DNA from 4 places in the Lysinibacillus sp. BNK-21 genome. Region 4 is predicted to be linked to each of the others. Evidence: riboswitches for the same ligand, from Rfam matches in the RefSeq annotation. Region 4 holds a riboswitch; each other region holds the start of a gene.
The links. A riboswitch is a leader RNA that binds a small molecule or an ion and turns the genes downstream of it on or off. The one in region 4 is predicted to bind thiamine pyrophosphate.
Positions count from the first base shown of each region.

Region 1: it holds a riboswitch for thiamine pyrophosphate, as region 4 does, so the genes downstream of both, thiT (energy-coupled thiamine transporter ThiT) here and thiC (phosphomethylpyrimidine synthase ThiC) in region 4, are expected to answer to the same signal.
Region 2: it holds a riboswitch for thiamine pyrophosphate, as region 4 does, so the genes downstream of both, ACMGGO_RS10375 (ABC transporter substrate-binding protein) here and thiC (phosphomethylpyrimidine synthase ThiC) in region 4, are expected to answer to the same signal.
Region 3: it holds a riboswitch for thiamine pyrophosphate, as region 4 does, so the genes downstream of both, thiM (hydroxyethylthiazole kinase) here and thiC (phosphomethylpyrimidine synthase ThiC) in region 4, are expected to answer to the same signal.

Region 1 covers NZ_JBLQTS010000001.1:473,818-481,937, reverse strand. The annotation lists gene ACMGGO_RS02365 (polyphosphate kinase 2 family protein) at 1-207, opposite strand, end outside; gene ACMGGO_RS02360 (hypothetical protein) at 407-1,120, shown strand; gene map (type I methionyl aminopeptidase) at 1,150-1,905, opposite strand; gene thiT (energy-coupled thiamine transporter ThiT) at 2,068-2,628, opposite strand; TPP riboswitch at 2,762-2,869, opposite strand; gene ACMGGO_RS02345 (DUF4870 domain-containing protein) at 2,995-3,318, shown strand; gene ACMGGO_RS02340 (hypothetical protein) at 3,374-3,496, shown strand; gene ACMGGO_RS02335 (AAA family ATPase) at 3,534-6,614, opposite strand; gene ACMGGO_RS02330 (exonuclease SbcCD subunit D) at 6,611-7,768, opposite strand; gene ACMGGO_RS02325 (SGNH/GDSL hydrolase family protein) at 7,909-8,120, opposite strand, start outside.
Region 2 covers NZ_JBLQTS010000001.1:2,035,697-2,043,816, forward strand. The annotation lists gene parC (DNA topoisomerase IV subunit A) at 1-2,014, shown strand, start outside; TPP riboswitch at 2,123-2,233, shown strand; gene ACMGGO_RS10375 (ABC transporter substrate-binding protein) at 2,387-3,382, shown strand; gene ACMGGO_RS10380 (thiamine-binding protein) at 3,384-3,674, shown strand; gene ACMGGO_RS10385 (ABC transporter permease) at 3,674-4,447, shown strand; gene ACMGGO_RS10390 (ABC transporter ATP-binding protein) at 4,422-5,171, shown strand; gene ACMGGO_RS10395 (TatD family hydrolase) at 5,161-5,910, shown strand; gene ACMGGO_RS10400 (hypothetical protein) at 5,937-6,113, opposite strand; gene ACMGGO_RS10405 (cation acetate symporter) at 6,211-7,755, opposite strand; gene ACMGGO_RS10410 (DUF485 domain-containing protein) at 7,764-8,102, opposite strand.
Region 3 covers NZ_JBLQTS010000001.1:1,027,859-1,035,978, forward strand. The annotation lists gene ACMGGO_RS05165 (cysteine desulfurase family protein) at 1-657, shown strand, start outside; gene thiI (tRNA uracil 4-sulfurtransferase ThiI) at 658-1,866, shown strand; gene ACMGGO_RS05175 (alpha/beta-type small acid-soluble spore protein) at 2,012-2,230, shown strand; gene thiE (thiamine phosphate synthase) at 2,301-2,945, opposite strand; gene thiD (bifunctional hydroxymethylpyrimidine kinase/phosphomethylpyrimidine kinase) at 2,935-3,759, opposite strand; gene thiM (hydroxyethylthiazole kinase) at 3,747-4,514, opposite strand; TPP riboswitch at 4,598-4,695, opposite strand; gene mbcS (acyl-CoA synthetase MbcS) at 4,886-6,469, shown strand; gene sppA (signal peptide peptidase SppA) at 6,655-7,668, shown strand; gene ACMGGO_RS05205 (RDD family protein) at 7,681-8,120, shown strand, end outside.
Region 4 covers NZ_JBLQTS010000001.1:4,295,733-4,303,852, forward strand. The annotation lists gene hutH (histidine ammonia-lyase) at 1-1,066, opposite strand, end outside; gene ACMGGO_RS21595 (helix-turn-helix transcriptional regulator) at 1,348-2,802, shown strand; gene ACMGGO_RS21600 (catalase) at 3,099-4,604, shown strand; gene thiC (phosphomethylpyrimidine synthase ThiC) at 4,728-6,506, opposite strand; TPP riboswitch at 6,647-6,761, opposite strand; gene ACMGGO_RS21610 (AEC family transporter) at 6,822-7,751, opposite strand; gene ACMGGO_RS21615 (methyl-accepting chemotaxis protein) at 7,862-8,120, opposite strand, start outside.

The DNA of each region.
Region 1 (8,120 bases), 3.8 Mb from region 4:
GGGATCGACACGTTCGATTAATCGTTTAATAGCGCCACCTTTACCAGCTGCATCCATTCCTTCAAATACCAAGATCAAGCCAATCTTGTTTTTTAATAAAAATTGTTGTGCGTTCAACATTTCATATTGGAGTACTTTTAATTTCTTTTTATACATCTTTTTGTCTAGTTCAACAGTTAGATCTAGATTTTTCAAATTTTGTGTCATGAAACTTCACTCCTTTTATTTGGCTATTCTTATTGTACTAAAGAAATATATGGATGCCTATCAGACATGGTAAATTGTAGGTATTAATAGTAAAACAACACGATACATTGTTGGAAATTTCCGTTATAATAAAAAAAGTGACAGTACTATACTTATTTGTCTTTTCCCTATACAATCTAACACGAAGGGAGAGGAAAACATGCCTCGGTTTATCTTGATGACAATCTCTTATCTTGTCTCAATCATCCTAACCTTTTCATCCTTTTTCGTGAACATCAACGGTCAATCTTCGCTAGAAATCGCTAATCGTTTTTCTGTTGTATTTGCACCAGTTAGTGTAAGTCATGTAATTTGGATTATCATTTATTTTTTACTCGGTTATTGGTTAGTTATGAACATGAAAAAGACAACTTTGAAACAGTCTGCGCTTTTTAGTTGCATAAATATATTACAAGCATTGACGATATATGTCTGGCACCATGAGTTATTTATTGTTTCTCTTGGCATTACATTACTCTTAGTCTTGTACTTGTTTATGTTGTATAATACGTACCCACTTCAGGACAAATCCTTGTTTGGTCGTATTCCTTTCTCTATTTATTTAGCATGGATGACATTTATTTTTATCACAAATACAAGCTTTACGTTAACGGCTTATGGTTGGAACGGCTTTGGTCTTAGTACGCCTCTTTGGGCAGTGATTTTACTTACTTTAGGAGGAGCCATTGCGCTACATATCCGTTTCCATCACTTTGATGTTATGTATCCAAGTGTTTTTATTTGGGCTTATATTGGAATCGCCATACATAATGGTTTTGATGAGCTACTTGTCACTACAGCTGCTTTATTTTTATGCGGTGTTCTCTTTGTTGGCATTTTATTTATTAAAAAAAATCCTGCCTACCAAAAATAAATTGGTTAGCAGGATTTTTTCATTACATCCTATTCTTCGTCTAATGACGTTAAGATAATTGGTTTATCTTTTGTTACAATGACTGAATGTTCGATTTGAGCTACAAGTGATTTATCAGGTGTCACGAATGTCCAGCCATCACCTGCTTCTACGATATGCTCTGCATTTGCTGAGATAAATGGCTCAACCGCAAGGACCATACCTTCTTTCATAATAGTAGAATCCCATGCATCGTAATAATTTAAAATATGGTTTGGTTCATCATGTAAAGATTGACCTAAGCCATGACCTGTTAAATTCATAATAACAGTTAACCCATTAGCATTTGCCTCGCGTTCAACAGCTTTACCAATTTGATTTAATTTAGATCCAGCCTTTACCTTTGTCATTGCTCGATCAAAGGCACTTTTAGCAACACGGCAAAGCTTTTCTTTGTCCTCATAGCCATCACCCACAACAAATGAAATACCTGTGTCAGCAAAATAGCCATTTAAAGAGCCTGAAACATCAATATTTACGATATCTCCCTCTTGAATAACACGCTTTCCTGGAATACCATGTGCTACTTCTTCATTGACGCTAATACATGTATACCCTGGAAAATCATATTCTCCCTTTGGTCCTGAAATAGCGCCAGCCTCTGCAAACATGCGACCAGCAATTTCATCAAGCTCAAGTGTTGTAACACCTGGTTTTGTGGCAGCTTTCATTGCTTCGCGAATTTCAGCACAAATGCGTCCTATTTTTTTAAAAGCTTCAATCTCTTCTTGCGTTTTTACAATCATGTATAACGTCCCTTTCATCTAATATCTATTCTTTAATATAACATAACTTTTTATGCGTATAACGATAAACGCTTTAAATATTGTATGCTTTCCTACTTTGCAAAGTGCTAAAAGAGTTATTCACGACAAAAAAGTCCCTCCACTCCTGTGAAGGGACTAGCATTAAGCTTTTCTTTGCATTAATTGGGGAGCGGCTGTGAATAAAAGAACACCAACGATAGCCGTTAAAATGGTTGCTGGTAGCATATATGTACCATTGTAGATGATGGAATAAATCCATGCATTTTGGTCACCCGCATATTCGGCAAAAAATACAGCACCAGCAATTGTATGTGCTGTGTATCGTAAGAAGCCTGCGAAAACGGTACCTATGATTATATAAAGTGCCATTTTTGTTTTGTTCATATGTTTAGCAGCGTCTAACACTGGTCCACGTACAACCGCCGCTAATCCTACAACAGTAAAAGCAACGCCATAATCCAGTAATCCTTGTAGCCAGTGCACGATATAAGAACCAAACATTGTTTGCATAACACCCACAAGTAGTCCCGTAGTAAGACCAGCTACTAAGCCCCAGCGAAATGCTATTAACATAATCGGTACCATAACAAGACTAACTGAGCCGCCTTGTGCCCATACTTTAAAGGAAACCTGATCCAGTACGAGACCTATCGCTGCAAAAATCGCAATCTCCACTAGCATTAATAGTCTTTTTTTGTCCATACATATTCTCTCCTTTGTTCCGATGTAGGATACAAGAGCAGGAATAGAAAAGCGCTGATATGTCTCTTTCTGACACCTTTTTCCTTTAAGGACGAAAAAACGATGTCAGGACAGAGCCTCACATCGTACAAGTGTCGGTTTCTATCCACATCCCTACGCAAGCGTTAACTTACAGGTTCGAAGAGTCAAGGCATTACGTGCCCAGTCTCAGCTGACATCATCAGCTCCCCTTGTGGTCGTTACATCTGAATTTATTTGAACACTCTCATTGTACGCAATGGATTGAAGGATTACAACCTTCCATACATCATTTTTTTGAAACTTTGCTGTTTTTCATGCGTAAATATTTAAAAAGGAGGTACAACTATGGAGAATCAAAAAATTTTAGCTGCCTTTAGTTATCTTAGTATTTTCTTCGCCCCTTTTATCGTTCCATTAATTGTATATTTCGTGACAAAAGACAGTGATGTAAAAAGCCATTCGATTCGTGCACTTGTCTCTCATTTAATACCCTTTGTTTTTGGCATTCTATTCTTTATTGTCTTTGTTTTTTCTACATTTAGTTTAGATCCAACCTCCAGTAACAAGACAGTGATGATTATTTGGTTTGCTTCATTCGCCATCTATGCTCTCGTCTCACTCGGTATTGTGATTTGGAATATAATTCAGGCTGTTCGTGTTATCCGTTAATGTTTTATTTTTAAGTGAAACAGGTAGTAGTAATTGTAAAAGGAGCTGTTTTGGGATGAAAGTATCAAACGTTGTAAAAACTGCCGTTAAGTTAGCACCTATTGTTATTCCTATCGTAAAAAAAGTAATGGCTGCAAAAAAGGGCACAACGCCTACAACCACAACTCGAAAAAAATAAAACGAAGGCGTATTCCTTTTAGAAATACGCCTTCGTTTTATTTCACTTCAAAATGGGTTTGACTATGGCCATTTAATGTTTTTTCCACATGTAAAACTGCTGGCATCGCAGATTTCAATTCAGGTACATGCGAAATAACGCCAATCATACGACCAGAATCCTGCAAATCAATTAATGTATCGATTGCTTTATTTAGTGATTCCTCATCAAGCGAGCCAAAGCCCTCATCAATAAACATCGTTTCAATATGAATATTACCTTGGTAGCTTTGAATCACATCTGCCATCCCCAATGCAAGGCTCAACGAAGCATTAAATTTTTCGCCACCTGATAAAGTTTTGACATCTCGTAATTGATCTGTATAAGCATCATAAACATCAAGACCAAGGCCACTTTGCTTCGCATGCTTTTCTAATCTATCTGAACGTCTAAGCTCAAATTGACCGTTTGATAAATGATACAGACGTATATTGGCAGCTTCTGTAATTTGATCTAAGTAGTTAATTTGTATATAACGCTCAAAGGATAGCTTTTTCGAGTTTTGTCCATTTAATAATCCATAGAGCTCCTTTACTCGCCCTGCTTCTTGTTCAAGTAAATGAAGCTCTTTCGCTATTTCTTCCACCTTTTTACTAAAGCCTTGGCATGCTTGTATAAAGCCATTGATCTGTTGTAAACGTTTAAATGCTTCCTCATAGGAAACTCGATGCTGTTCTACTCTTGCTTCCATCGCCTCTAAATCTTGCTTCTCTTTTCCTTGAAGGTATGTAGCCCCTTCGGTAATCTGAATTTGCAACGTGTGTACTTGTAAAGCATAGTCGCTACATGCTTTTCGAAGTGCATCCAATTGTATGGCACTCCGTTTAGCAGTTGCATAAGCCTCATAGCTTTCGAAACCTATTTCTTGCATATCTGCTGAAAATTGCTGAAGCTTTTCATTCATTTTAAGCTGTAATTCCTCAAAGGACTGTTTGGCAATTTCTACAGTTAGTGTTGCATTGCTAGCTGCTTCCTTTGCTGCATGCAAATTTTCTTGACTCACTTGCCAACTTTTTTGAAGCTCTTCTTTCTGTTTACTAACTTCATTAAGTTGTTGCTTTAATTGCTGTAAAGTTGGTAAATTAGCGGGCATCTGCTTAAGTTGTTCGTCTACTACCGCTTGTAATTTTGTCCATTCTTTTATCTGCTCTGCTAAATATTGCTCTAGCTTCATATGCTTATTTCGTAGCTGCTCTATTCGGTCATGCTGATGCTTTATTTTTAATCGCACATCAGCTAATTGATGTTGAATAATTTTTAATGCAGCAAGCTCTTGTTCCACTTCATGTAAAGTAGCGGTGATCTGTGGTTGGTCTTCTGGTTTAATATGCTGAGCCTCGAGTTGTCGCCATGTATCTTGAAGAAGTTGCTGCGCTGATGCTAAAAATGCCTCTTTCTCTAAATACTTACGCTCGTCTGATGATGCCTTCGCTCTTAATGCTTCCACTTGAGCAAGCTCAATAACTTCCACTTGCTCATTGTGTGCTTTCTGATGTGTCATACTACCACAAACAGGACAGGGTTCTCCTTCCTTCAGTTGTTCTGCTAAAATACTAGCTTGACTCGTCAGCCATCGTTGCTGCAAAAGTTGAAGTGCCTCTTTACTTTCTTGATAGAGACTTTCTGAAGCAACTACATCCTGCTTAGCTAAATCTACGGCATGTTTATATTTATCCGCTTGCTTGATTAAAGCAACCTGTTCCCGTAGTTTCGGTAATTGTTCTAAATAGCTTTCATAGGGTTCAACCTGTTTTTCATAGCCTTCTAATGATTGAGAAAAATGCTGTAATTGCTCTTGTTCATTTTCCAAAAGTTTGACGTTATCATTTACTGCTCGTTTTGCATTTTCAGCATATTGCTCCGCTATTTGCAGCTGCTGTATATTGTTTTCATAGGCTTCAAATTTCGGTAAAAGCGCTAGCATCTGCATTTCCTGCTGTAAGATTTGCTGTCGTTCAGATTCTTTAGCCTGCTCTATCTCATATTTTTCTTGCGCTTCTTGCAACTTTTCTTGTGACTGCTGTTGCTTAACCTTTGCTTGTTGAAATGCTATCTCTTTAACATTCAGTTCAGCACGTAAATCCTTGCATTGTTGTTCGAGGAGCACCAGTCGCTCTGCTTGTTCTGCTAAAGCAATCTCCTTCTCCTTTGCTTGGTATAAATCCTGCTGTTGTAAAAGCATTTGTAGCCGTTGCTGTCGATTAGCTTGTTCATCAAATTGCTCATTTAGCGTTTTTGCTAAGCGATAATATTCCTGCTCTTTTTGATGAAGGCTATACGCTTCTTCATAGTATGACTGTTCATCTTCTCCACATTTCTTATAGTAGCTAAGCTCCTCATCAAGTGCCTCTGTCAGTTGATGTAAATTTTCGGTATTATCAGCAATTAATGTAAATAAAGCGGAAGAACGTTGTGGTAAGGCGCCCACAATTTGACCAAGTAAATGTTCTTTTAATTGTTTGGCACGCTCAAGATCACTTTCTGCTTCTTTACGCTTGGCATCAAGCTTTTTCGCCATGACACCGAAACGATCTGTTTTAAAGATTTTCCGTAAAATTACTTCTTTATTTGTTGAATCAGAGGTTAATAGTTTTCTAAATTCACCTTGAGGTAGCATGACAATTTGGCTAAATTGATCTTTTGTGAGACCTATGATTTCCTGCACTTTCTTATCGACTTCAAGCGTTTGCTGTTTCTCTACAATGCTATAATCTAGCTTTCCGTCTTTTACTTCTGCTAGCTCTATTTTCTTTCCAGTAACCGTTTTATTTTTTTCTTTAATATGACCTGGCTGTCGTACTATTCGATAGACCTTTCCATGCATTTCAAAGACGAGTTCTACAGCTGTATAAACTTCATCATGTGCAAAACCGCTTCTTAGTAAAGCTGTATCCTGCCGGTCCTCCCCACTACCTGATCCGTAAAGAGCATAGCAAATAGCATCGAAAATGGTTGTTTTACCAGCACCAGTTTTTCCAGAAATGGCAAACAATCGATGCTCCCCTAGCTCTTGAAAATCAATTACTTCCGTGTCTTTATATGGACCAAACGCTGTAATTGTTAACTTTAAAGGCTTCATTTTACAGTCTCTCGCTCCTCATCTAATAACTCCTGTAACATCTCTGTGAATAGGCGTTCCGTATCTTCATCAGGCTGAATGCCAATAATATTGGTGAAGAATGAACGGAATAAATCAATATCTTCTAGTTTTTCAGCTTCTACTACTTGTAGTTCACGTGGCATATCTTGTCTTAGTACCTTCCGCTCCACATGCATAGCGTGCGGAAATACACTACGAATACGTTCCATCGGTGAAGTCACAGATATTTTATCCGTCAATCTAACAAATACATAATCCTCACTTGGTGTGAGCGTTAATAACTCCTCTAATGGACCTTCTACTACTCGTAGATCTCTTCTTGGCACAAGCTTTCTTTTACTTACTGTGGTGTTACCTTGCTCATCTAATTCGATGATTAAAAATCCTTTCTCATGTAAATGCTCAGATAACGAGTACTTTAAGATAGAGCCTGCATAGCGTATGGTTTCGTTTAAAACAAAATGTGCCTTATGTAAGTGCCCAAGCGCCGTATAGTGAAAAGGTTTGAATAAAGCTGCATTCACACAATCTGAGCCTCCAATGGAAAGGGGTCGCTCGGAATCACTAGTATTTGCTTCCTCCTCACCATACTTCGTCACAAAGGCATGTCCAACAAAAACATGACGCTTACTTGTGTCCATGTCTTCCGTGATATACTCAATAATTTTTTGCATGGCGTCTTGATGAGAACGGATTGATTCATCTTCAAAGATGTTGCGAATAGCAGCTGGCTCTGCATAGGGCACTAGGTGAAAATGTACTTCCCCATGTTGATCATTCAAAACAATAGGGGCATGATTTTTTGTAAATTGGCCCTTAATATATAAACCACTATCACTCATTAAACGGCTACCAAAATTTAAACGACCTGCACTATCATGATTTCCCGCCACTGCTAGAACAGGAATCTTCTTCTCTAATACTATTTTCGCTAATACATCATTTAGTAAATTAACTGCCTCAATAGGAGGCATCGAACGATCATATAAATCACCTGCGATGATAATTACATCTGGTTTTTCCTCATCAATCGCTTGTATAAATTGTTGAAGAATATAATGTTGATCTTCTGTCATATAGACACCTTGAACAAGCTTTCCTAAATGCCAATCTGCTGTATGAAATATTTTCATTCTAGTACCTCCTAGTCTTCTCTATATTTTAGCATGACTATTCCCAATCTAGTGAACACTAAAGGTTTAGTAGTTCTAGCCAAAATTGGTTTTCATAGAAAAAAGCATCTTATAAGTAAGATGCCTTAGATACCTGCTATTTAGATATATTTGATAAATGCCTTATATCCCGGGAATCCCTGAATTACGTAAGTCATACGAGGAGATTGATGTTGTGTCACATTTTGCTTCTGAGGTTTCGCTGATGATTGTTGCTTTAGGATTTCCTCAAATGACTTGGGATTTGGCTTTGGCAATTCTGCTGAAGAGATGTTTAAAGCATCACTACCACTATAAACTTGTAAAAATGAGT
Region 2 (8,120 bases), 2.3 Mb from region 4:
CGAATTTGTGCCAAACTTTGATGATCAGGATATGGAGCCAACTGTATTACCAGCACGTTTTCCTAACCTTTTAGTCAATGGCTCTACAGGAATTTCCGCTGGTTATGCGACAGATATTCCGCCACATGCCTTAGATGAAGTACTGGATGCTGTGTTGATGCGCTTAGACAAGCCTAATGTTACTGTAGATGAATTGATGACGGTGATTAAAGGACCTGATTTCCCAACGGGTGGAATCATTCAAGGTGTTGATGGCATTAAAAAGGCGTATGAAACAGGTCGTGGTAAAATCATCGTCCGTGCACAAGCAGTTGTTGAACCAATTAAGGGTGGTAAAGAGCAAATTGTTATCACTGAGTTACCATATGATGTAAATAAAGCGAATCTTGTGAAAAAAATTGATGAGCAACGTGTAGATAAACGACTAGAAGGCATTGCAGAAATTCGTGATGAATCAGACCGTACAGGCTTACGTGTCGTAATTGAGCTGAAAAAGGATGTACCAGGACAAGGAATTTTACAGTACTTGTTTAAAACAACTGATTTACAGGTAGCTTATAATTTTAATATGATTGCCATTCATAACCGTCGTCCAACGATGATGACATTGCCATTATTGCTAGATGCGTATATTGCCCATCAAAAAGAAGTGGTAACAAACCGTTCCATTTATGATTTACAAAAGGCAAAGGATCGTTCTCATATTGTAGATGGATTAATTAAAGCTCTTTCCATTTTAGATGAAGTCATTGCGACGATCCGTTCTTCTAATGATAAGAAGGATGCGAAGCTTAATTTACAAGCAAAGTTTGATTTTACAGAGGTACAAGCAGAGGCCATTGTAAGCCTGCAATTATATCGTTTAACGAATACGGATATTACAGAGCTACGTCAGGAACAGGACGAGTTAAATAAGCTAATTGCGAAGCTAGAGGGGATTCTACAAAGTGAAGCAAAGCTAGTGCGTGTTATTAAACAAGAGTTACTAGATATTAAGAAACGCTTTACAGAACCTCGTCGCTCGAAGATTGAGCAAGAAATTGAAGAAATCAAAATTACATTGGATGTCCTTGTGCCAAGTGAAGAGGTTGTCGTAACAGTAACGAAGGATGGTTATATTAAACGTACATCCACACGTTCTCATGCCGCTTCAAACGGGCAAGATTTTGCCATGAAGGATTCAGATTATTTATTGTATGAAGCAAATTTAAATACTCAGCACCATCTACTGCTTTTCACAAATCGAGGCAATTATATTTATCAGCCTGTTCATGAGCTGCCTGATATACGCTGGAAGGATCTCGGCCAGCATATTTCAAGTATTGTACCAACAGGGGAAGATGAATCGATTATTGCGGTTTATGGTTTCGAAACATTTGACCAGCCAAATACGTATGTCTTCACAGCCACAAAAGATGGCCAAATTAAGCGCTCACCACTCGCAGACTATGCGGTAACGCGTTATTCAAAGCCAATTAAAACGATGAATGTCAAGGCTGGTGATGCGATGATCTATGCATCATTTGTGACTGATGACGTGGAGCTGATGCTCACAACAGATACAGCCTATGCGATTCGTTTCCCAATGGAGGAACTACCTGTAACAGGTGTGAAAACAGGTGGTGTGAAAGGGATCACACTAAAAGATGGAGAAGCCTTAGTTGGCGTCAATGTATTACAGCCAGATGTTACCCACTATGTAGTGATTGTGACACAGCGTGGGGCCGTGAAGAAAATGAATGTCGCTGAAGTTGAAGTAGCAAGTCGTGCAAAACGTGGACTAAAAGTATTAACAGAGTTAAAAGCAAACCCTCACCGAATTGTGGCAGTTGTTCAAGCAACAGACGAGGAGCAGGTTGTGATTGAAACTGAAAAAGGTGTTCAAGAGATGATTGACGTACAAGCATTGTCTCGTGCGGATCGCCATTCCAATGGTTCATTTAAAGTGGATATTGCAACAGATGGAGCAATTTCTCATGTTGTAACAGCCAAAAAAGAACAGAAACCAAGCTAATAGCATGCCCAGCCTCTTAGGAGCGCTGGGCTTTAAGCTCTATTCAAAAATAGCACCTTGTCATTTAAGTGAAACTATGGGTATAATAATCATCGAAAAGTTCATAGCGAAAGAATGTAGGGGGGCTAGTAATTGCTAGCTGAGATTGTGTCCGGTAGACGCTGACCCTTTGAACCTGATTTGGCTCGTACCAGCGTAGGGAACATCTATTCAAAAAGCAAAGTTTTGAAGATTGATTGCAATACGTCTGGGAGGAATCCTAGGCGTTTTTTTATGTTTTCAAGCAACAGCTTGCCAACATTGTATACGCTTTCTTCTGGTGACAACATTCATTCATGAACACTTTCATATTACAAACTGGGAGGCTTTCGCATGAAAAAATGGTTTTTTATTTTATTGGCAGCACTATTGACATTAGTAGGCTGTAGTGACAAGGATGACAAGCAGGCTGCAGACAAGCTGAAAAAGGTGTCTGTGGTACTGGATTGGACGCCGAATACAAATCATACAGGACTATATGTTGCCAAAAAACTCGGTTATTTTGAGGAACAGGGTTTAGATGTTGATATTATTATGCCTGGTGAGGCGGGCGCAGATCAGCTTGTTGCTTCTGGAAAGGCGGATTTTGGCGTGAGCTATCAGGAAGGCATAACACAGGCACGAGTACAGGATGTGCCGCTGGTCTCCATCGCAGCAATTATACAGCATAATACATCTGGCTTTGCTTCTATTGCTTCGAAGGGCATTACATCGCCAAAGGATTTTGAAGGTAAAACCTATGGTGGTTGGGGCGCGCCATTAGAGCAAGCCGTTTTACAATCACTCATGCAAAAAGAAAAGGCAGATATTAATAAGCTAGATATCGTCAATGCAGGCGATTTAGATTTCTTCACAATGATGGAAAAAGATATTGATTTTGCTTGGATTTATTATGCATGGACAGGAATTGAAGCTGAGCTGCGTGGGGAAAAGATCAATATGCTATATCTTACAGATTATAGTGATCAATTAGATTATTATACGCCAGTTTTAGCTACAAATGAAAAAATGATACAGGACAATCCTGATGTTGTTAAAGCCTTTGTGGCAGCTGCATCGAAGGGCTATGAATACGCAATTGAAAACCCAAGTGAAGCGGCTGATATTTTAATCGAAGCAGCTCCTGATTTAGATAAAGCGTTGGTGCAAAAAAGTCAGGAATGGCTGGCCGATAAATACCAGGACGATGCCAAGCAATGGGGAGAGCAAAAGCTTTCGGTGTGGGAAAATTACGCGAAATGGATGTCTAGCAATCAAGTATTAGAGGGCGAATTTGATGCGAAAAAAGCCTTTACTAATGATTTCTTACCTAAAAAGGAGGCCAAATAAGATGGCAAATTCATTAATCAGTGTACAAATCATTCCGAAGACAGAGAAATATGAAGATGTTATACCATATGTCGATGCAGCAATTGCGGTGATCGATGCTTCTGGGGTGAAATATGAGGTACATCCATTGGAAACAACGATGGAGGGTGAGCTTTCAACATTGCTCCAAATCATTGAAAAAATGAATGAGAAGATGATCGAACTTGGTGCCATTAATGTCATTACACAAGTGAAAATTTTATATCAGCCAACGGGTATTACGATGGATACATTAACGGAGAAATATCAGTAATGAAACGTGCATTACAGAAGGGAAGGACGATAATTTTTATCGCCTTCCTCTTGTTCATATGGGAACTAATCGTGCGGTTTGCTGAAGTTCCTCATTGGTTAGTACCCGCACCAAGTAGTATTTTGTCGGAAGCCATCCAGTCGTATCAAACCTTTCTACCACATGCATTCGCTACGGTACAATTAGCTCTACTAGGATTGGCCATTGGCATCGCTTGTGGGCTAACGGTGGCAATAGTGTTGCATCGATTTACATTTATTCGAGAACTGTTTTATCCAATTCTTATTATGTCGCAGAATGTTCCTATTCTAGTCTTGGCACCGCTCCTTATTATTTGGTTTGGCTTTGGCTTATTACCGAAGCTTATCATTATCTGTCTTGTGTGCTTTTTACCGATTGTCATTGCAGCGATGGATGGATTTAGACAAACAGCTCCAGAATTAAAGCATTATTTTGCCATGGTTGGTGCTACAAGGGCACAAACCTTTTGGAAGCTGGAATGGCCTTATGCCTATCCTGCTATTTTTTCAGGCATTAAAATTGCGGCTACATATAGTGTGATGGGGGCTGTGATTGCGGAGTGGCTTGGTGCAAAAAAGGGTATTGGTGTTTACATGACCCTAGCCCAATCCTCCTTCCGTACGGATCGCGTATTTGTGGCAATTTTTGCGATTGTTCTCTTGAGCTTACTATTGTTTAGTGGTATTCGTTTAATTGAAAAATTCATGGTGAAGGGAAGAGGCTATCATGCTCAGCATTCAAAACATCGCTAAATCCTTCGATGCGCTCAAAGTCCTTGATCAACTTTCTTTTGACGTCAAGGATGGAGAGTTTGTGGCCATCGTTGGTCCTTCAGGCAGTGGTAAAAGTACACTTTTTCAATTAATTGGTGGTGTTTCGCCAATTGATCAAGGAGCCATTTTATTGAATGGAGAGGATATCCAACAAAAAAAAGGAACGATTGGCTATATGCCACAGCAGCCATGTCTATTACCCTGGCGTACAATAGTAGAAAATGTCACGCTTGTAGAGGAATTACAACATAAACCAAATGTTGAACGTGCCAAGGAATGGTTAGAAAAGGTTGGTCTTGCCTCTTTTATCCATGCCTACCCGAACGAACTGTCTGGAGGCATGCAGCAGCGTGTGTCCTTTATTCGAGCAATGGTCAGTGATAAGCCGATTTTATGCTTAGACGAACCATTTTCTGCGTTGGATGAATTTACTCGACTGGAAATGCAAGCATGGCTTTTATCTATCTGGGAGGAGTACCGCAAATCCATTCTATTTGTTACACATAGTATTGAAGAAGCTCTCTTTTTAGCAGATCGCATACTTGTTTTAACCAAACGTCCAGCTACCGTTAAAAAGGAAATCATCGTGCCGTTTGAGAGACCTCGGAAAGAGGAAATTCGACATTCTGCAGCATTCACAGCGTTAAAGCAACAATTATTTATGTATTTACAGGAGGAAAAGGGTGATATGTATGTTGATTGATGCGCATATTCATTTGGATCAGTACACCGATGAGGAAATTCCTTCCTTATTAGAAGAAGTGAAAGCTGTAATCGCGGTTAGTATGCAACTTTCCTCTTGTGAAAGAACGTTGCGTTTATCGAATAGCTATCAGCAAGTAAAGGCTGCTTTTGGCTTTCATCCTGAACAGCCTTTACTAAGTCCAAATGATGAGACAGCTTTATTTGATTGGATTCATTCGCATCAGGATGATATGGTTGCTATTGGTGAGGTGGGTCTACCTTATTATTTAAAACAAGAGCAAGCGATTGATGAACGTCCCTATGTGGCACTATTAGAGCGTTTTGTTGTATTGGCGAAGGAGCTGGACAAGCCAATTGTGTTACACGCAGTATATGAGGACGCCCATATTGTGTGTGATTTGCTGGAAAAGCATCAGCATCACGAAGCCCATTTTCATTGGTTTAAAGGGGATGAAGCTATTGTGAAGCGCATGATAGAGCGAGGTTATTTTATTTCTATTACGCCAGATTGCTTGTACGAAGAGGAAATTCAACAGCTAATTCATGCTTATCCCATTGAACTAATGATGGTAGAAACGGATGGTCCTTGGCCGTTTGAGGGACCGTTTACGAAGAAGCGTACATCTCCCTGGATGATGCACTCAACGATTGAGGTGATTGCCTCCATCAAAGGGCTATCAACACAGGAAGTGGCCAAAATTATTACGCAAAACACGAAAACATTTTATCGGCTTTAATAAGAAAAAGCAGTATAGGGTACGAGTTATTCGTCCTTATACTGCTTTTTATATTTCGTATAATCATGCTCTAATTTTTCGTTTTTTGTTTTCGTTAGACGTTCATGTGTACTAAAAGAGATAGATTGTCGATTTTTTTCAACATCTTTACCTACTGTGCGTTTAATGTGCATCCGCTTCTTTTTAGCTTTAGATTGTGACATGAGCATCGCCTCCAATTCATTTTTAATTCTATAGTAGCGAATAGGGAAGAAAAAGTAAAACCTCGTAAGCAAGATACTTACGAGGCTGTCGAGTGTATTAGTGAGATACGTCCTGTACAGAAATACCTGTGTTTGCTTTAACGTCAACTTCACGATACTTCGCATCATCTGTTTCTTTAGAAAGTAATGTGCCGATGAAACCACCAAGGAAACCAAGTGGTACAGAGATTAAGGCTGGGTTCGTTAACATAATTAAAGGATCACCAACGAAAATTGCCTTACCTTCAACTGGATTCCAAACGTTTGGAGACATAGCAACTAATACTAACGCAGAGATTAAACCTGTTAACATCGCAGTAACAGCACCCGCTGTATTAAAGCGTTTCCAATAAATTGTGTAGATGATAACTGGAAGGTTAGCAGATCCTGCGATACAGAATGCTAAAGATACTAAGAATGCAACGTTTAATGTTTGTGCACCAAGTGCTAATAGGATAGAAATAACAGCGATTGTAATCGAACCGATACGAGCTGCAAGAACTTGCTCTTTTTCTGTAATTTTACCCTTTTTGATAATTTGTCCATAAATATCATGAGATAGGGCAGATGCACCAGAAAGTACAAGACCTGCTACTACCGCTAAAATTGTTGCGAATGCTACTGCACAAACGAATGAGAATAGAATGTCGCCACCAAGTGCTTCTGCAAGAAGTGGGGCAGCCATGTTACCAGCAGCGTTTGCTGCGATAATATCTTCTTTCCCAACGAATGCTGCTGCACCGAAGCCTAAGAAAATTGTTAGAACGTAGAAGATACCTACGATCCAAGTAGCCCAAATAACAGATGAACGAGCTGTTTTCGCGTCTTTTACTGTGAAGAAACGCATTAAGATATGTGGAAGACCCGCAGTACCTAATACTAACGCAATTAACATAGAGATTGTATCAAGTCCATTTGTATATTTAAGACCAGGGTTTAAATAAGCAGCTCCACTGTCAGTAACCGTTGTCATTTCTTTAAACATTGTAGAGATACTGAAGCCGAACTCTTTTAATACTAAGAACGAAATAATAACTGTACCCAACATTAAAAGACAAGCTTTAATAATTTGTACCCAAGATGTTGCTGTCATACCACCGAATAGTACGTAAGTTGTCATCATGAATCCTACGATTAATACGGCGATCCAATAGTCGATTCCTAAAAGTAATTGAATAAGTGCTCCTGCACCAACTAGTTGTGCAATCATGTAGAATAAAACAATTGTAATAGTGCTTAAAGCAGCTGTTCCACGGACTTTGGCGTTATCAAAACGCGCTGTAATCATGTCAGCTAATGTAAATTTCCCAAGGTTACGTAATGGCTCAGCAACGATATATAATACCACTAAGTAAGCTACTAAATAACCAATAGAGAAGAAGAATCCATCAAATCCAAATAATGCTACAGCACCAGCGATACCCAAGAAGGATGCTGCTGATAAGTAGTCACCAGCGATAGCTAGTCCATTTTGCCAGCCTGTTAAGCCACCACCAGCAGTATAGAAATCACTTGCTGAAGATGTACGTTTAGATGCCCACCATGTAATAACTAATGTTAAACCAACAATGGCTACGAAGAAGAATATGGCTGTAAGACTCATTCCGTTACTCATCGGCGGCCACCTCCGTTCTCGTATTCAGCGATAATCGCTTTTGCTTCTCTATCGAAGCTGTTTGCTTTTGCTACATATAAATGACATAACCCCCATGTCATGATGAAAAGACCTGCTGCATAGATCCACACCCAAGTAATTTCCCCAAATGCCTTTTGGTGTAGAATTGTCGTGTACGATGTCAGAATTGGTAACAACATGTATGCCGATAAAAATATGGCAGTCATTGACCAAAGAAAAGAGTTCTTTCTTCGTACAAGAGACTTAAATGATTCTTGATTTGCAATTGAATCATAGTCAATCACGATACCTTTTTTTGCTTGATTGTTCGCCATTAACATTCCCCATTTTGT
Region 3 (8,120 bases), 3.3 Mb from region 4:
ATGATTCATGAAATGAGTCGTGCTGCCTTCCATGTTGATGCTGTGCAAAGCTTTGGGAAATTAGCAATATCCTTTAAAGAAGAAGGACCTGACTGTATTTCTATCTCTGGTCATAAAATTCATGGCTTTAAAGGCTCAGGAGTGTTAGCATTCCGTAAACCTATAAGATGGCAGCCCTTTGCTCTTGGTGGAGGTCAGGAATTTGGTATGCGTAGTGGTACTGTAGCAGTTCCGCAAGCTGTTGCTTTAGCGAAAGCGGCTCGACTTGCTGTTGAAACAATGAACGAACGCTCAAATAAATACCGTCAATGGCACGATGAAATCCGAACTCAGCTAGAAAGTTATGGCGAAGCAGTCCATGTTTTATCAACCCCACAGGGAGCTGCGCATATTGTGTCATTTAGTGTTCGTGATTTAAAAGGGGAAGTCATTATTAATGCTATGCAAAAACGTGGTGTCATTGTGTCGACATCAAGTGCATGTTCTTCCAAGCAAACGAAAACAAGTCATGTCGTCGAGGCGCTTCACCTTGATGAGCATTATAAAAAAGGCGTGATTCGCCTTAGCTTTGGCGCACATAACACAATAGAAGATATAGAAAACTTTAAACAAGTACTAGCAGAAGTAATGTTGGAACTCAAAGGAGAAAATAAGTAAATGATTTGGAAAGAAATTTTAATTAGATATGGTGAGCTTTCTACAAAAGGTCGCAACAAAATGGATTTTATCCGCCGTTTACGTGAAAATATTCGTCATGCCTTTGCAGATTTAGGACAACTGCATATTCGCACAGAACGTGACCGTATGTTTATTGCCATAGAAGACGAAGCGCAAATGCAAATGCTAATTACAGGTTTACCTAAAATTTTTGGTATTCAATCATTTAGCCCTGTCGCTGCATGCGAAAAAGATATGGACAGTATGAAAAAGCTCGCTATCACTATTATGGAGACATTTAAAGATGAGCCACATACATTTAAAGTAGAGGTAAAACGTACTGATAAAACATTTCCTTTAGAATCTCATGCTATCCAACGTGAGATCGGTGGCTATGTTTTACCACAATTTCAAAATTTATCTGTTAAAGTGAAGCAGCCTGATATTGAGCTACGTGTAGAAGTTCGCCATGATGCAACTTATATGATGGCACAAGTCATTCCTGGTGCAGGTGGAATGCCTGTAGGATCAAATGGCAAGTCTTTATTAATGCTATCTGGCGGTATTGATAGCCCTGTCGCGGGTTATTTAATGATGAAGCGTGGTGTGCGATTAGAGGCAATTCACTTCTTTAGTCCACCTTATACAAGCCAAAATTCATTGGAAAAAGTTAAAGTGCTTGCCAATGAATTAACAAAATTTGGTGCTAGTATTCGTTTGCATGTCATTCCTTTTACTGAAATACAAGTTCTTATTAAAGAAAAAGTACCTTCTAATGTATCGATGACGACAACACGCCGAATGATGTTGAAGGTTGCTGATCAGGTGCGTGAGGAAATTGGTGCACTTGCTATTGTAACGGGCGAAAGTCTTGGACAAGTGGCGAGTCAAACGCTTGAAAGTTTAACAGCAATAAACGCAGTAACAAATACACCTATCCTTCGTCCGCTGATTTCAACTGATAAATTAGAGATTATTGATATTGCAGAAAAAATCGGCACATACGAAACATCTATTCAGCCATTTGAAGATTGCTGCACGATTTTTACACCAGCAAGTCCAAAAACAAAACCGAAGCTTGAAAAGGTTGAGCATTATGAAAGCTTCTCTGACTTTGATGAATTGATCGAGCGAGCAGTGAAGAATCGCGAGGTCTATATTTTCCCTAAGAAAGAAGAACAACAAGATAAATTTGCAGATCTACTATAAGGATTCAAAAGCCGTCTCAAAGCCCATTTTGAGACGGCTTTTTTGTATGGATATTGTTATTCCAATAGAGGTACAATTTACCTCTAAATTTTTTGTATTAAAAATCTAATATCGCACATTCTATATTCACAAGGAGGTGAGAAACATGGCTTCAAACAACAACCGTAGTTCAAACCAGCTTGCAGTACCTGGTGTACAACAAGCACTAGATCAAATGAAATACGAAATTGCACAAGAATTTGGTGTTCAATTAGGAGCTGAAGCTTCAGCTCGTGCCAACGGTTCCGTTGGTGGTGAAATCACTAAACGTCTTGTACAAATGGCAGAATCTCAATTAAAAGGTATGCCAAACAACAACCAATAAATGCTGATTAAGCATTTATAAACTTAAAACCAGTGACCGTAAAAGGCACTGGTTTTAGTTTGTTTATTGATCATTTATTTATACGAGATAGGGATCTAAATGTAGCTACTGTATGATCAACATCTTTGCTTTGACAAATAGCTGAAATAACAGCAACACCATCAACCCCCGTTTGAAATACAGAATGTGCATTTGTGAAATTAATTCCACCGATTGCTACAATTGGTAATTCAGGATGTAATGAATGAGCCTCCTGTAAAAAAGATGTACCACATGGTGGTTGTGCATCACTTTTAGAGGATGTTGGAAAGATTGGACCGATACCAACATAATCAGCTTGATGGTTAATAGCTATTTGCAATTCTTCCTCGCAATGGACAGATACACCAAGAATCATGTTCCCGATTCTTTTACGTGCTACACTTACAGGTAAATCATCTTGTCCGATATGAACACCATCAGCTCCTAGTCGTATCGCTAGATCAACATCGTCATTAATGATAAAGGGCACATGATAGTGATGACATAGTTTTTGGCATTGGCGTGCAAATTGTTCATAGGCAAGTCCAGTTAACGCGTGAGGACCTTTTTCACGAAATTGAAACATTGTAATGCCTGCTTGCAAGGCTTTTTCTAGGATATAGATAGGTTGTTCTTGAGGAGGAACATTGCTCGTACCCATAATAAAATAAAGCTCCAAATCCTCACGTTTCATGAATAATCACCTCACAGCCTTCCTTATACTGTTGATAAGCAAAATGATTAGTGGGTCCATGACCATTTCCAATCGATAAATTAAACATAATAGCTAATTGGATATATTTTTTAGCTTCCATAATGGCATTTTCCAGAGCAAATCCTTGTCCAAGAAAAGCAGTAAGTGCTGCGGAAAATGTACATCCAGTACCATGCGTATTTTTTGTTTGGATTCGTGGAGACTGCAAAGAAAAAGAACGTCCATTTTTGCAAAATACATAATCAATGGCATAAAGTGGATCTGCTAAATGACCACCTTTAATGATGACACATTGTACACCTAGCTGTAACAAGCTTTGAGCTACTTCTTTCATATCTTCAAAATGATGAATAGATCTCCCAGTAAGTGTCTCTGCCTCGGGTATATTGGGCGTAACAACCGTAGCAAGTGGTAATAAAGTTGAGCGTAAGGCATCGATAGCTTCTTGCTGTAATAGGCTTTCCCCACCTTTTGCAATCATCACCGGATCAACAATCAGTGGAATGTTTAGCTCCCTGATCTTGTGTGCAATTGCTTTGATAATTTCTGAGGAATAAAGCATTCCTGTTTTAATCGCAGCGATTGGAAAATCTTCTACTAAGGCCTCTAATTGTTTTTTTATAAAGGAAACGTCAATAGGGCAAACACCTGTTACACCCAAAGTATTTTGAGCAGTTAGAGCAGTAATAACAGAAGTACCGAACACTTCTAATTCCTGAAATGTTTTTAAATCAGCCTGTATACCCGCGCCTCCACCACTATCTGAGCCAGCGATTGTTGTTACAATATGCATGAAGCTGCACCATCCTTTGATAAGCGATGTATAGCATTGAGTAAGGCTATTTGAAAATCACCAATGTCTGCAGTAAATGCGGATGCCAGTACACCTGCTTTTTTATAGTAAGTAAGTGTTTCTGTTAATTGTTGGTAAGGATTATGGCTTACACTATAGGCTGCGCCACAAATTGCGCTAAGTAAACAACCTGTACCCGTTACTTCCGTCATTTGTGGATGACCACCAGCGATCCATTGGCTATGCTTGCCATCAGTTATAAAATCGCGTTCTCCTGTGACAATAACAATGCATTGATAGCGTTGAGCCAATGATGTGGCTTCTAATTCCATAGCGATAGTGCCATGACCACTATCGACACCCTTTTGTTGCCAATTTACACCAACTATTGCTGCTAGCTCGCCGAGATTACAGCGAATCACGGCAAAGTGTATGTTTTCAAGTAAGTATCTTACGGTTTCCTTACGATAAGTTGTGGCTCCAACTCCGACAGGATCTAAAATAACAGGAATACCAAGTTTATTGGCTTTTTCACCTGCTAAAAACATGGCACTTTTTGTGCGATCATTAAGTGTTCCAATATTAATTAATAATGCTTGAGCAATGGCCACCATCTCCTCTACCTCTTGGTAGTCATCGGCCATTACTGGTGAAGCACCTATCGCTAATAAACCATTTGCTTGAAAATTTGCCACTACATAATTGGTTATACAATGGATAAGTGGTTGCTGTTGACGAATTGTTTGAAAAATCATTGTAGTCCTCCTTTAGGGATGGACGTAAGCATGCAAAAAAGGCTCTTTTTGTGTAAAAATGCACGAAAAGAGCCTTTCATCTGAAAACGATGTTTATTGCTCCCTACGTCAGTATTAACTAACAGGTTCAAAGGGTCAGGTTTTACCTTCTCAACTCTTACGAGTCCCCCTGCAATCTTGCTTTTAGTTGACCAAAATGTACCATACTTTTCATTTGTATTCAATAGCAAGTTTTCCTATAGATAAAATGTGACCGATGCCATATAGGAGGGTATGATAGTTGTCATGACTTTACCGAAATTAAGCACAAACCATTGAAAATGCTGAAAAAAGAGTTTTATAATGTGTCATAACAAAAGGGGGCAATTGCCATGAAAAGACAAGATTTAGTTGCACCAGAATGGTATAACATAGTAGAGGAAATTGAAAAATATGCTCAGGATGCAGCCAAAAATGCTTTAATCATTTATGAAGAAAACCAAGACATCCAATGTATTACATATGCACATTTATTGGAAAAAGCAAATCAAGTAGCACATGTATTCACCAAGCAAGGTTTAAAGAAAGGTGATGTCATTTTAGTAATGGTACCACGTTCGGTTGAAGCATATATTGTGTATATTGCTGCATTGAAAGCGGGTTTAACTATTATTCCAAGTTCTGAGATGTTAAGAACAAAGGATATTGAGTATCGAATTCATCATGCAAATGCTAAAGCAGTTATTGCATTTGAACCCTATATTGAACAGTTCGATAAAGTGGGAAATTTACAAGACATACTGCAATTTGTTATAGGGAATGCACATGAACCTTGGCAGAACATACTTGAAAAAATGAATAATCAACCTACAACCTACATAAATCCTATCCCAACAAAAAGCACAGACAATGCATTTTTAGCCTATACAAGCGGAACAACAGGAAATCCAAAAGCAGCAGTGCATACGCATAGTTGGGGCTATGCTCATTTACGAACAACAGCACCATATTGGTTGGGTGTACAAGAAAATGATATTGTTTGGGCGACTGCAGCACCAGGGTGGCAAAAATGGATTTGGAGTCCATTTCTAGCTACTTTAGGCAGTGGTGCTACTGCATTTGTCTACAAAGGTAAATTTGAAGCAACTTCTTATTTAGCATTGCTTGAGAGATTCAAAATCAATGTACTATGCTGTACACCAACTGAATATCGTTTTATGGCAGCGCTTGAAAATTTACATGAATATGATTTAAGTGCAATTCGCCAAGCTGTATCAGCTGGTGAGCCATTAAATAGTGAGGTTATTAGAGTATTCTTGGAAACATTCAAATTACAAGTGCGAGATGGCTATGGACAAACGGAAAATACATTATTGGTAGGCACAATGGTAGGGATGGAAGCGAGAGTTGGCTCTATGGGAAAACCTACTCCTGGCAACACTGTTGAAATTATTAATGATTTGGGCAAACCTGTTACAATCGGAGAAGTTGGTGATATTGCTGTTCATCGCGAAACGCCAGCACTCTTTAAAAAATATTTAAATGATCCTGAACGTACAAATTTACAATTTCGTGGGGATTGGTATATTACAGGAGATCGTGCCTATAAAGATGAAGATGGCTACTTTTGGTTTGACGGACGAGGAGACGATGTTATTATATCCTCAGGCTATACAATTGGCCCTTTTGAAGTAGAGGATGCTTTAATGAAACATCCAACTGTAAAAGAGGCTGCTGTTATAGCGAGCCCTGATAAAGTAAGAGGAAATATTGTCAAAGCATTTATTGTTCTGCGCAATGGTGAAAAAGGTGATGGAGCGCTTATTCAAACACTCCAAAGTCATGTTAAATCATTGACTGCTCCTTATAAATATCCACGTGCTATTGAATTTGTAGAGGAACTACCAAAAACATCTTCTGGGAAAATTAGACGTGTCGAATTACGGCAACAAGAAATCAAACACCTCCAATTATAATATTTCCTAGGAAATAATGTCGAAAATCAAAGTTCATCAAAGGTATGGACTTTGATTTTTTTATTTTTTTTAGGTAAGGTAATATGAGGAAATACATAGCTTAAAGCTTTTTGTGTTTAATTATTGCAAAAAAATGAAACAAATTGGCAAGTCATACGTATTACGTGTTGAGGAGGCGGAAAGACATGAATGTAAAAAGGTGGGTTGCTTTAGTAGTGGCAGGTGTTCTTTTACTATTTTCGTTAGGAATTAATACCATTTTTGCGCTATTTAAAGCAGATTTCCTAGGTAATTTTGATAGCTTAATGGCAGGTAATAGCTTAGATGTATATGAAAATGTCATTGAAGGGGAGAATTTTGATAAGCGAATTGCTTATTTAAAGGTAGATGGAACAATTCAAGATATCGGCTCAAGTACATTGTGGCAACCAGTTGCCTATGATCATCAATTTTTCTTAGAACAATTGGATAATATTTTATATGATGAGTCCATACAGGGTGTTGTTTTAAGCGTTAATTCACCAGGTGGTGGTGTAAAGGAATCTGCAGATATCTATAAAAAGCTACTAAAAATAAAAGAAGAACGACAAATTCCAATTTATGTATCAATGGATTCTATGGCAGCTTCAGGTGGTTATTATATTTCTGCACCAGCAGATAAAATATTTGCCCATCGTGATACAATAACAGGCTCTATTGGTGTCATCATGCAATCAATTAACTATCAAGAGCTGGCTGAAAAAGTAGGAGTCAAATTTGAAACGTTTAAATCGGGAGAGCATAAAGATATGCTAAGTCCAATGCGTGAAGTGACAGCAGAGGAACGTGCAATGATGCAAGATATGATTAATGAAACGTACGAAGAATTTGTAGATATTGTAGAGCAGGGACGTAATATGTCTGAAGCAGAAGTAAAGAAGGTTGCAGATGGTCGTATTCTTGGCGGTACAAAAGCACTTGAAGCAGGGTTAATTGATGAAATTGGTGATGAAGAAGCGGCCATTGCAGCTCTTCGTGAGGATTATGGACTTGAAGATGCAGCTTTATTTGAGTATTCATACGATATGGGTGGCTGGCAATCATACGTAGGTATGAAAATTGGCTCCATGTTCGGTCCCTCTGCCGAAGAAAAAATGCTAATGAAAATCATGACGGACTATAGCGCTCCGAAAATGATGTATCTATATGGGGAATACTAAGGGGGGAGCACAATGACAAACAATGAAATTGTTATGCAAGGTTCACCCTCATTGGAAAATGGCTTCTATATAAACACTTCAGGAGAATCGGCACATGAAAAAAACTATGCATTAAAAACTGCTGGTTTTTGGGTACGATTTTGGGCATTTTTATTAGATGGATTCATCATTTCTGCTGTAGGTGGAATACTCGTCAATCCTATCTTCTATTTAATGGATTGGTCTTTATCTGATTCGGTTTGGTATGCGCCAATTTCTATTATTACAGCAATTTTCTACTATAGCTATTTTGTGCTGATGACCAAGTTCTTTGGGCAAACACTAGGGAAAATGGTGTTCGGATTACGTGTAATTTCATTAAAGCACGATCAGCTAACTTGGTCAGATGTGTTATTCCGTGATTGGATTGGTCGTATCATCAATAATATTTTTATGCCACTGTATATTTTGGT
Region 4 (8,120 bases):
CTGTACGTCGTTCTGAAATATTGGCCCACTCACATACACCTATTTTCAAAAAGTCCATTGCCAAAGCTATTGGCTGTCCATGGAAATGCCCACCCGATAAAACCTCCCCGCTTTCTAAAACGATTGGATTATCAGTTGTTGCATTCATTTCTGTTTGAACACGGTCCTGTGCGTAGAAAAATGACTGCCAAGAAGCACCATGTACTTGCGGTATACAACGTAGTGAATAAGCATCCTGCATGCGAATTTCACCCTGCTTTGTCACACGTTTACTGCCATCGAGCCACTTACGAATACGCCCGCCTACTAGTTCTAACTCTGGATGTGGTCTTACCGCTAAAAGTGCTGGATCAAATGCCGAGGTAATGCCCTTTAAAGCTTCCAGTGTTAAGCTAGCAGCCATATCCGCTGCAAGACCGATTCGTTCAGCTTCATTGACCGTTAATACACCTATACCCGTCATAGCTTGTGTACCGTTAACTAATGCTAGCCCCTCTTTAGCTTGAAGTCTAACAGGGGTTAATCCTGCTTGCTTTAGCGCGTCACTACCACTCATGATTTCTCCGTTAAACTCAGCCTTTCCTTCTCCCACTAACACTAATGCCAAATGTGATAAAGGCGCTAAATCACCACTTGCTCCTACTGAACCTTGTGACGGAACAATTGGATGAACACCTTTATTAATAAGATTCAACAATAGTTGGACAGTTTCCTCACGAATGCCAGAAAATCCTCTGGCCAAAGCATTGGCACGTAACACCATCATTGCACGTACAACATCTGTTGGGAATGGTTCACCAACACCGGTTGCATCTGATCGTAATAAATTTAGCTGCAATAGCTCAATGTCTTCTTCTTCAATTTTTATATTGCTGAGTTTACCAAACCCTGTATTCACACCATAAATTGTTTGGCCTTCAGCTAAACGCTTTTCGATACGCTCTCTACTTAAACGAATACGTTCCAAACTCTCTGTAGCAAGCGCAACTGTTGCTTGCCCCTTCACGATTTCCTCTATTTGTTGTCTTGATAATGTATTGCCATCAAGCTCGATGATTGACTTCACATGACATCCCCCTATTCCCTATATGGCTATGTAAATAAATTATCTTCATTCATATTTTCGTAATATGAAAACATCAGTCTCAAACTTTTTAAGCGTTTTCATAACAAAAGTTGGCTTCTGCTGATGATCAATTACTCTATTTACATTGTACTAACTACCTTTTTCAGAATATAGAGAATTTTAATAGAGAAAACAAGACTTTTTTCAGATTACTATGTTATTTTTATTAATATAACCGTACTTTTATATGAAACTAGAATATTTTAAGAAGGGCTGATGGTATGAAGCTGTTATTAATTGATCGCGATCCAACCGACCTAGCAGGAATAAAGTGGTTTTTACATACATATTTCCCTGGAGATGTTTTTATTGAAATGTGTACAAGTATTTCAGAGGTGTCTCATAGCATTAGACAATTTGAACCTGATGCCATACTGTTAAATATCGATATATTTCCTAATAATCGCTTAGCAGCTCTTTATCGCGATATGCAAAAGCTTTCTGGTGCCATTTTAGCAATGACAACTGAGCCATTATTTAAAAATGCTTTGAAGGCAATTGATTTACAAGTGGCTCATCTTTTTGTGAAGCCTATTGATTTAGAGCTATTAAAGAAAAAACTCACAACCATTTCTCTTCGCACACCACAGATTACAGAAGATGCTCAAGAGACTACAAACGATTCCTTTTATAATCAATTATTTTTAGATAATAAATCAAGTTCAATTGAGACAACATTACATTTCACAATGATTGAACCCGAGCATACTGAAACCTTCAATAAGCTTTACAATTGGCTTCAACAAACACCGATTCACTTTCATATGAAAACCTACCCTCTATCTAATAGAATCGTATGTCTTTTTCAAACAAATGATATAAGGATTGTGGAAAAAGATGTACGTACACTTATGAAGGAATGGCGTTTGATTAGTAATAGTTCTTTAAATATCGGCATATATGATGGAACACCTACAACCATTAAAACTATGTATACATTAACAAAGCGTGCACTACATCAAAGTTTTTATGAGGGCTTTGGCCATATTTTTTATGCGAGCAAACAATATGAAACTCAGCCCTTTGATCCCTTACTGACACCAGAAGAGCAACAATTACTAATAAGTAGTTTGGAAGATGGAAACCTAGAGGCCGTTAAAACATTTTTATATCGGCTTTCTAATGAAGGCATATATTATGAGCAAGACGATTTACGCATTCATTTGACGAGTGTCTTAGCACAAATTAGACGCTTTATGCTGAAATATAAATTACATGAAAAAGCGGTTATCGAACAACACTACCGTCAGCTATTTCATTTAATCATTGAGCATCCTATATTTTATACGATACTCAATGGGATTATTTCTTTCACGCAGACATTAATTGAGTTAGCAAGGGAAGCTCGAATAGAGAAACGAGCTGATTATGTTGAACTAGCTATAGAAATAATTGATCAACAATTTAAAGATAGCGCACTGTCTCTTCCCTTTGTCGCTCATAAGCTTGGAATAAGCCCCAATTATTTAAGTACAATTTTCTCAAGAAAACAAGGCTTGCCATTTAAGCGCTATTTACAGCAAGTAAGAATTCATCATGCCACAAAAATGCTGCGAGAAACAGATTTTGCTATTAGCGAAATCGCTCATTTAAACGGTTTTGATGACCCAAATTATTTCATAAAATTATTTAAGCAACAAATTGGTATTACGCCTAACCGATATAGAAAAAATTAAAAGATTGATTAAAATAATTTTCAATTAGTTGATTTTATTTTCAATAAAGATTTTATCATGATGTCATTATCTTGATCTTAATATGACAATTATCTATAAAATTGAGATTAAATAAAATAAATTTAAGTTAAAAACTATGTATAAACCCTATGTCTAGCGCATATATTTATAGTTTATACTTAAATATAAAAATTCTTTAACGATAATTATTATAATGTACTAGCAATTCTATTTTATATTTGTTATAGTTATAGACGAAGAGTTTGACTCACATTTTTTTCAGGAGGTAAACTAATATGACAAACGCAAATGATCGTAGCCGTCGCTTTACAACAGCAGGTGGTGCTCCAGTAGTAAGTAACCATGACTCTATGTCAGCAGGTCCACGTGGCCCTCTTTTACTTCAGGATGTATGGTTAGTTGAAAAACTAGCAAATTTCAACCGTGAAGTAATTCCAGAACGTCGTATGCACGCAAAGGGCTCAGGTGCATTTGGTACTTTTACTGTAACGCATGATATTTCACAATATACTAAAGCGAAAATCTTCTCAGAGATCGGCAAGAAAACTGAAATGTTCGCACGTTTCTCTACAGTAGCGGGTGAGCGTGGTGCAGCAGATGCAGAGCGAGATATTCGTGGCTTCGCCCTTAAATTCTATACAGAAGATGGAAACTGGGATTTAGTAGGGAACAATACACCTGTATTCTTCTTCCGTGACCCGTTACACTTTACAGATTTAAACCATGTGGTAAAACGTGACCCACGTACAAATATGAAAAATGCCAACTCTAACTGGGATTTCTGGACTTCATTACCTGAAGCACTTCACCAAGTGACAATTGTTATGTCTGACCGTGGTATTCCAGCTGGTTACCGTAATATGCACGGATTTGGTTCTCATACGTATAGCTTTATCAATGCTAATAATGAACGTGTTTGGGTTAAATTCCACTTCCGTACAGAGCAAGGCATTAAGAACTTAACTGGTGCCGAGGCTAATGAGATTATTGGTCAAGACCGCGAATCTTCACAACGTGATTTATATGAAGCAATTGAAAAAGGCGATTTCCCTAAATGGAAAATGTACATTCAGGTAATGACAGAGGAACAAGCTCGTGAGCTACCATACAACCCATTTGATTTAACAAAGGTATGGTATAAAAAAGACTTCCCATTAATTCCTGTAGGTGAATTCGAGTTAAACAAAAATCCAGACAACTACTTTGCAGAAGTTGAACAAGCTGCATTCGCACCATCTAACATTGTTCCTGGCATCAGCTTCTCACCAGATAAAATGTTACAAGGTCGTATCTTTGCATATGCCGATGCCCAACGCTATCGTCTTGGTGTAAACCACTATATGCTTCCTGTCAACGCACCAAAATGTCCATTCCGTACTTTCCATCGCGATGGAGCAATGCGCTTTGATGGCAATCTTGGTTCGACATTAAGCTATGAACCAAATAGCTATGGTGAGTGGGAGCATAATTTAGACCATAAAGAGCCTGAATTACGTATTGATGGTCATGCAGGTATTCATGATTTCCGTGAAGACGATAATAATTACTTTGAACAACCAGGTAAACTATTCCGTCTATTGACTTCGGAAGAGCAGCAACGCTTATTTGAAAATACCGCGAACGATATGGCTTCTGTTGAAGAGTTCATCAAACGCCGTCACATCCTTCACTGCTATCTAGCTGACCCAGCATATGGTGAAGGTGTCGCTAAAGCGATGGGTCTTTCCTTAGAAGGTATGGACCTTACAAATCCATATGTAAAACAACCAACAAACGTTTAATATTCCACTTTATTATTGATATCCAAATCCAACTTTTACTCCATGTGAATCCACTATTCACATGGAGTTTTTTTATTAAGAAAAGGCCTATGTCTATTTTTTTGACATAAGCCTTTTCTTTCATTATTGGTAAATTTGACTGCCTGCTTTTTTAAACTCCTCAGCCTTTTCTTTCATACCTTGATGGATCGCTTCAGTCGTATTCAAATCCTTATCTTTCGCATAATTACGAATATCCTGTGAAATTCTCATGCTACAGAATTTAGGCCCACACATAGAACAAAAGTGTGCTGTTTTTGCTCCCTCTGCTGGCAGTGTCTCATCATGATATTCCACTGCACGCTCGGGATCTAGTGACAGATTGAATTGATCACGCCAACGGAACTCAAAGCGCGCTTTAGACAGTGCATCGTCTCGTTGTTGTGCACCTGGATGACCTTTTGCTAAATCAGCAGCATGTGCAGCAATTTTATAAGTGATAACGCCCACACGAACGTCCTCGCGATTCGGTAAACCAAGATGCTCTTTCGGTGTCACATAACAAAGCATCGCTGTACCAAACCAGCCAATCATGGCTGCCCCAATGGCTGATGTAATGTGGTCATAACCTGGAGCAATATCTGTTGTGAGTGGTCCTAATGTATAGAAGGGCGCTTCCTTACAAACCTCTAATTGCTTGTCCATGTTTTCTTTAATCAGATGCATTGGTACATGACCTGGTCCCTCAACCATTACCTGAACATCATGCTGCCAAGCAATCTGTGTTAGCTCGCCTAGTGTTTCAAGCTCTGCAAATTGTGCCTCATCATTGGCATCTGCAATTGAGCCTGGGCGTAAACCATCACCTAAGGAAAAAGCAACATCATAGGCTTTCATAATTTCACAGATTTCCTCAAAGTGTGTATACAGGAAATTCTCTTGATGATGATATAAACACCACTGTGCCATTATAGAGCCACCTCGAGATACAATACCTGTCACACGATTTGCTGTTAGTGGTACATAGCGTAAAAGGACACCTGCATGAATGGTGAAGTAATCTACACCCTGCTCGGCTTGTTCTATGAGAGTATCACGATAAACCTCCCACGTTAAATCCTCTGCTACACCATTTACCTTTTCTAAAGCCTGATAAATTGGCACTGTTCCCACTGGCACTGCAGCATTTCGAATAATCCATTCTCTAGTTGTATGAATATGTTTACCAGTCGATAAATCCATAATATTATCTGCGCCCCATCGAGTTGCCCAGGTCATTTTCTCAACTTCTTCTGCAATGGAAGAAGATACAGCAGAATTCCCGATATTCGCATTGATCTTTACATGAAAATTACGCCCAATAATCATTGGCTCTGCCTCAGGGTGATTAATATTAGAAGGCATTATAGCACGCCCAGCTGCAATTTCTGAACGTACAAATTCAGGATCCATATTTTCACGAATCGCTACAAACTCCATTTCAGGCGTTATAATTCCCTTTCGTGCATAGTGAAGCTGTGTCACATTTTTACCTTTTTTAGCACGCAAAGGCTTTCTCGCCAACTCAGGGAAGACATTTTCTTGAATACGCGGGTCATCAACATGACGAAAGCCATTATCTTCCGGTTTAATGGAGCGTCCCTCATATGCTTCTACATCCCCTCGCTCTTGAATCCATGCATTTCGTAAGGCAGGTAAACCTTTCGTAATATCTACTTGGTAGGCTGGATCTGTATAGGGCCCACTTGTATCATATACTCGAATAGGAGCATTTTCTTCATTTCCAAAACTGCCTGTTGTCGGACTTAATGCAATTTCTCGCATAGGTACTAGAATATCTGGGCGTGATCCTTCCACATATACTTTTTTGCTTCCTTCAAAGCCGGAAATAATGGTAATATTCTTTTCACTAATTGCTGACATGAGCTACTTCTCTCCCTTAAATTTATTTTGATATAAGGACCGATTCTAGCTCACCCCAACAATCCAAAAAATAAAGGCCGAATCCAAAATAATTATTTGGATCCGGCCACGAATGTAAAGGTCTATTGATTGCATACTCTGCAATAGCTTCTTAACTTTCCCACGCTGGTATGAGCCAGATCAGGTCCAAAGGGTCAAGAAACTTCGTAGCGTTTCCCTCTCAGCCTGACTCATCAGACTCCCCTAGTTAATACTATTTAGTTTGATGCTAGTGTAGCAGATAATACTAAGAGATGGAAGTTATTTTTTATCTTACTAGGTAAATAATACTTCTGCAAAATAGATCACAATGGTTACAGTTATACAGCTTACAATGGTTGAAAATAAAACAGCTTGCGCGGCTGTTGCTGATTCTACATCATATTCCAATGCTAGACTAGAACTATTGCGGGATGTTGGAAAGGCACTAGCTATAAAGAGTGATTGTGCGACGACTCCATCTAATCCCAATATATAAATAATGGCCAATGCAACAGATGGTCCAATAATTAGTCGCGTAAAACAGCTGATAAAGACGGTTTTATTAAACATTGATTTCATCTCTAGTTGTGATAATTGCGCACCTAAAGTAATTAGAGCCACAGCAATAAATCCATCTGCCACATGTTCTACTGGTATTTTGATAAACTGTGGTATACCGATATCAAAATAATTCATAGCGACACCTATAATCAGCGCATGAATAATAGGCATTTTAAAGAAATCCTTGATGATTGTCATACCTGACTTTGTAGAAGAAATTAAATTGTATAAACCATATGTATACGTAGTCATATTTTGAAAGATTACGAGCATGACCTGAATGGCTACTCCAATAGGTTGCGTGGCAAATATCATTTGAGCCACTGGAATACCGTAATTACCCGAGTTAATGAGCACAACACTATTTTTAAAGACAGCAGCCTCTGTTCTAGCTAAACCTAACCCTTTTGCCATAAAGTGACTGAGTATCATTTGACTACCGATAAAGAGTACAATAAATAATCCGACCTCTCCCAGTACAGTTAATTCCACATGTGTTTCATATAAATTTACAAAAACAGCTGCTGGCATAAAGCAATATGTAATAAGCTGAGACAATGCTTTTAAATTAAAGCGAAATTTCTTTTGTAGTATAGCGCCTATTAAAAGTAACACTAAAATAGGTACAACAATTTGAAAGAAAATCATTCCGAGATACATCATATCAATGTCCCCCTTCCAGTGTTAATAGTAGTGTTGAATTCCTTCTAGGTCAATTTCTCCGGCTTTCACCATAAAGAAGACTGCCTCTATATTGAAGGCAGCCTTTCTTTTTAAGCAAGCTTAAATCGGTTTACAACTTCTTGTAGCTCGTTTGAAATATCGTTCATATTTTGAATAGACTCTGCTACTTTTTGTAATTCTACTTGTTGATCCATTGCAGAAGCACTTACTTGTTCCGCAGAGGCTGCTGTTTGCTCAGAAATAGCCGAAATACTTTGGATAGCCATGATTGCCTGATTTTTATGCTCTAACATGCTAGATAGTTTATTCATTAATTCACTAATAGAATTTGCAATTGAACCCGACAAG